Regions from separate parts of the Mesobacillus sp. QJM3NY_10 genome, predicted to be linked through region 2. Evidence: a T-box and tRNA genes for the amino acid it is inferred to sense, from the RefSeq annotation. Region 2 holds a T-box; the other holds one or more tRNA genes.
What was found. The T-box of region 2 lies ahead of proS (proline--tRNA ligase). A T-box ahead of a tRNA ligase gene usually reads a tRNA of that ligase, here a tRNA-Pro.
Positions count from the first base shown of each region.

Region 1: it encodes a tRNA-Pro, which carries the amino acid that the T-box ahead of proS (proline--tRNA ligase) is inferred to sense. The anticodon was not compared.

Region 1 is NZ_CM149675.1:243,453-245,606, forward strand. It holds tRNA gene AC0VX7_RS01310 (tRNA-Ser) at 1-53, shown strand, start outside; tRNA gene AC0VX7_RS01315 (tRNA-Glu) at 68-142, shown strand; tRNA gene AC0VX7_RS01320 (tRNA-Asp) at 217-292, shown strand; tRNA gene AC0VX7_RS01325 (tRNA-Gln) at 299-373, shown strand; tRNA gene AC0VX7_RS01330 (tRNA-Lys) at 379-454, shown strand; tRNA gene AC0VX7_RS01335 (tRNA-Leu) at 520-604, shown strand; tRNA gene AC0VX7_RS01340 (tRNA-Leu) at 663-748, shown strand; tRNA gene AC0VX7_RS01345 (tRNA-Arg) at 813-889, shown strand; tRNA gene AC0VX7_RS01350 (tRNA-Pro) at 908-984, shown strand; tRNA gene AC0VX7_RS01355 (tRNA-Gly) at 1,006-1,079, shown strand; rRNA gene AC0VX7_RS01360 (16S ribosomal RNA) at 1,198-2,154, shown strand, end outside.
Region 2 is NZ_CM149675.1:2,176,029-2,178,182, forward strand. It holds gene AC0VX7_RS10975 (STAS domain-containing protein) at 1-604, shown strand, start outside; T-box leader at 823-1,035, shown strand; gene proS (proline--tRNA ligase) at 1,091-2,154, shown strand, end outside.

The DNA of each region.
Region 1 (2,154 bases), 1.9 Mb from region 2:
AGGGTGTAGGTCGCGTAAGCGGCGCGAGGGTTCAAATCCCTCCTTCTCCGCCAGAACCTTTTAATATGGCCCCTTGGTCAAGCGGTTAAGACACCGCCCTTTCACGGCGGTAACACGGGTTCGAATCCCGTAGGGGTCACCAAGATTTTTCGCGTTAGCGAAAATAATCATCCTTAACTTCGCGACAGCGAAAGTAACTATTATAATTCCATTTCTGGTCCCGTGGTGTAGCGGTTAACATGCCTGCCTGTCACGCAGGAGATCGCCGGTTCGATCCCGGTCGGGACCGCCATTTTATTGGGCTATAGCCAAGCGGTAAGGCATCGCACTTTGACTGCGACATGCGTTGGTTCGAATCCAGCTAGCCCAGCCATTTACGAGCCATTAGCTCAGTCGGTAGAGCATCTGACTTTTAATCAGAGGGTCGAAGGTTCGAGTCCTTCATGGCTCACCAAAGTTTTTTCGCGCCAGCGAAAATAACTTTCCTTAATTCTCGCTTCGGCGAATGAATATCCATATGCGGGTGTGGCGGAATTGGCAGACGCACCAGACTTAGGATCTGGCGCCGCAAGGCGTGGGGGTTCGACTCCCTTCACCCGCACCATTAATTGCCTGTTGATTAATGAACCTCAATTAGTTATTATATAACCCTGTCATGTTTTGCGGTCGTGGCGGAATGGCAGACGCGCTAGGTTGAGGGCCTAGTGGGGGCAACCCCGTGGAGGTTCAAGTCCTCTCGGCCGCACCAAAAAAAAGTTATTGACATCCTATATCGGGTGTGATAAGATTTAAAAGTTGCTATTAAAACTAATGCGCCCGTAGCTCAATTGGATAGAGCGTCTGACTACGGATCAGAAGGTTATGGGTTCGACTCCTTTCGGGCGCGCCATTATTTTTTCCTTAATAACGGGGAGTAGCTCAGCTTGGTAGAGCACTTGGTTTGGGACCAAGGGGTCGCAGGTTCGAATCCTGTCTTCCCGACCATTCAGCAATTCAACTTTATATGCGGGTGTAGTTTAGTGGTAAAACCTCAGCCTTCCAAGCTGATGATGAGAGTTCGATTCTCTTCACCCGCTCCAATTTCATTGCTCTTTGAAAACTAAACAAACAAGCGTCAACAAACAATAAATGATCATGACTTCTATTATAGAAGAACATGAGCCAACGTTTTAACTTTATGAGCTAACTCATAACTCTTTCTTGGAGAGTTTGATCCTGGCTCAGGACGAACGCTGGCGGCGTGCCTAATACATGCAAGTCGAGCGGATCTTCATTAGCTTGCTTTTGAAGATCAGCGGCGGACGGGTGAGTAACACGTGGGCAACCTGCCTGTAAGACTGGGATAACTTCGGGAAACCGGAGCTAATACCGGATAATCCTTTCCCTCACATGAGGGAAAGCTGAAAGACGGTTTCGGCTGTCACTTACAGATGGGCCCGCGGCGCATTAGCTAGTTGGTGAGGTAACGGCTCACCAAGGCAACGATGCGTAGCCGACCTGAGAGGGTGATCGGCCACACTGGGACTGAGACACGGCCCAGACTCCTACGGGAGGCAGCAGTAGGGAATCTTCCGCAATGGACGAAAGTCTGACGGAGCAACGCCGCGTGAACGATGAAGGCCTTCGGGTCGTAAAGTTCTGTTGTCAGGGAAGAACAAGTATCGGAGTAACTGCCGGTACCTTGACGGTACCTGACCAGAAAGCCACGGCTAACTACGTGCCAGCAGCCGCGGTAATACGTAGGTGGCAAGCGTTGTCCGGAATTATTGGGCGTAAAGCGCGCGCAGGCGGTTCCTTAAGTCTGATGTGAAAGCCCCCGGCTCAACCGGGGAGGGTCATTGGAAACTGGGGAACTTGAGTGCAGAAGAGGAGAGCGGAATTCCACGTGTAGCGGTGAAATGCGTAGAGATGTGGAGGAACACCAGTGGCGAAGGCGGCTCTCTGGTCTGTAACTGACGCTGAGGCGCGAAAGCGTGGGGAGCGAACAGGATTAGATACCCTGGTAGTCCACGCCGTAAACGATGAGTGCTAAGTGTTAGAGGGTTTCCGCCCTTTAGTGCTGCAGCAAACGCATTAAGCACTCCGCCTGGGGAGTACGGCCGCAAGGCTGAAACTCAAAGGAATTGACGGGGGCCCGCACAAGCGGTGGAGCAT
Region 2 (2,154 bases):
GCAAGCAAATCGAAGAGAATATCAATTCAGCTATGAGGAGCTCGCCAGTATTCTGAAGCCCTACGCGGAAACACGCCTTCAGCTAATTGAAATGCTGACAAAGATTTCGGTTGGAGAAGGACTAACCACCGAAGAAGTGGTTTTTGTCAATAACCGAATCAGCTACCTGCTCGATTTAAGTATCACGGAAACAATGATGGAGCGGGAAAGGCTTGCAAACGAACAGAACAAAAGGAATCAAAAAATCATTACTGAACTGTCATCGCCAATCGTTCCGCTCGAAGAGGACATGGCCATCCTGCCATTGATCGGCGAGTTCGATTTTGAACGCAGCGACCATATCATGACCCATGTCATTCCAAAGATCAGCGAACTCAGAATCAAGAAACTGATCATCGACTTCTCTGGAATCGCCATGATCGATGCAGAAATAGCAGCTCGCATCTTCAATATCAATAAAGTCCTGAGGCTGATCGGAATTGAGACAATGCTGACAGGAATTCGCCCTGAACTTGCAGTCGATGTCATCAACACAGGAGTCGATTTCTCTAAATTGACCACTTATGGAACAGTACAGCAGGCAATTTTGGCTAATGCAAAATAAACATGATCACACAAGGCGGCAGTATAAAAACTGTCGATTTATTGCATGAATAATCAAAGGGAAGCCTTTCCATTGGAAAATTGCAGTTGGATAGTCTCCTTTTCATTAAATGATCACCAGTTGGGAGTTACTGCTGTCAGTGTGTTTAGAAGCATAAAGTACGTCCCTATGCTTCTAGTTGAATTCCTGATAGAAACTTGATATATTAATTTATAAATATGGAATCAATGATGTGATCAAGTAAATAGGGATTGTGAATCCAGAGAATATAGCCATGGCTGAAAGCTATATCACCCCTCCTTATTGAAACCTGCCACGGAGATGTTAGCGAAAAACTAACCGGGTCGTTCCGATACAAACTTTAGAGGACATTCATAATGAATGTCGAACTAAGGTGGTACCACGTCTATTAGCATAAAGACGTCCTTATTAAGGACTCTTTATGCTTTTTTATGTTTATATTTGATTTTTCAGGAGGAGAAGAACATGTCACAGCAAACAAATGATTTTACAAAATGGTATATTGATACGATTCAAAAAGCGGAATTATTTGATTACACCCCGGTTCGCGGCTGTATTGCTTTTAAGCCGGATGGTTATGAAATCTGGGAGCACATTCAGGCGGAAATGGACAAGCGGTTCAAGGAAACAGGCCACCGCAATGCTTATTTCCCGATGTTGATTCCGGAAAGCTTCTTCCAAAAGGAAAAGGACCATATTGAAGGCTTCTCGCCAGAACTTCCATGGGTTACGGAAGCTGCAGGAGAGGAATTAGAAGAACGTCTGGCATTGAGGCCAACTTCGGAAACGATGATTGGACATTTGTATTCTAATTGGATTAAAAGTTATCGCGACCTTCCAGTCCTGATTAATCAATGGGCAAATGTATTCCGCTGGGAAAAGAAAACTCTCCCATTCATCCGCACCTCTGAGTTTTTATGGCAGGAAGGTCACACGGCTCATGTCGACGAGGAAGATGCGCGCAAGGAAACGATGCAAATGTTGAATATCTATAAGGAAGTGGTCGAAGGTTTGCTCGCGATTCCAGTTTATGATGGCCAAAAAACACCGTCTGAACGATTTGCCGGTGCTGTTGACACCTATTCGATCGAAGCAATGATGAAGGATGGAAAAGCCGTCCAGGCAGGAACATCCCACTACCTGGGTACGAAGTTTGCGGAAGCATTCGATATTAAATACTTGAATAAAGAAAATAAACACACATTTGTGCATACAACATCCTGGGGTACCTCCACTCGTTTGATTGGTTCCGTCATCATGGTGCATGGGGACGAACAGGGTCTCGTACTGCCGCCAAGAATCGCGCCAACTCAAGTGGTTCTGATCCCAGTTGGCCCATGGAAAAAGAACCCGGCCATCATCGAGAAACTGGATGAAATCTTCGCCGCTTTAAAAGCAGAAGGCATTCGCGTTCGACTTGATGATTCCGATCAATCACCAGGATATAAATTCAATGAGTGGGAGTTAAAAGGTGTTCCTGTCCGTATTGAACTAGGTCCTCGAGATTTAGATCAAAATCAGGGGTTAAT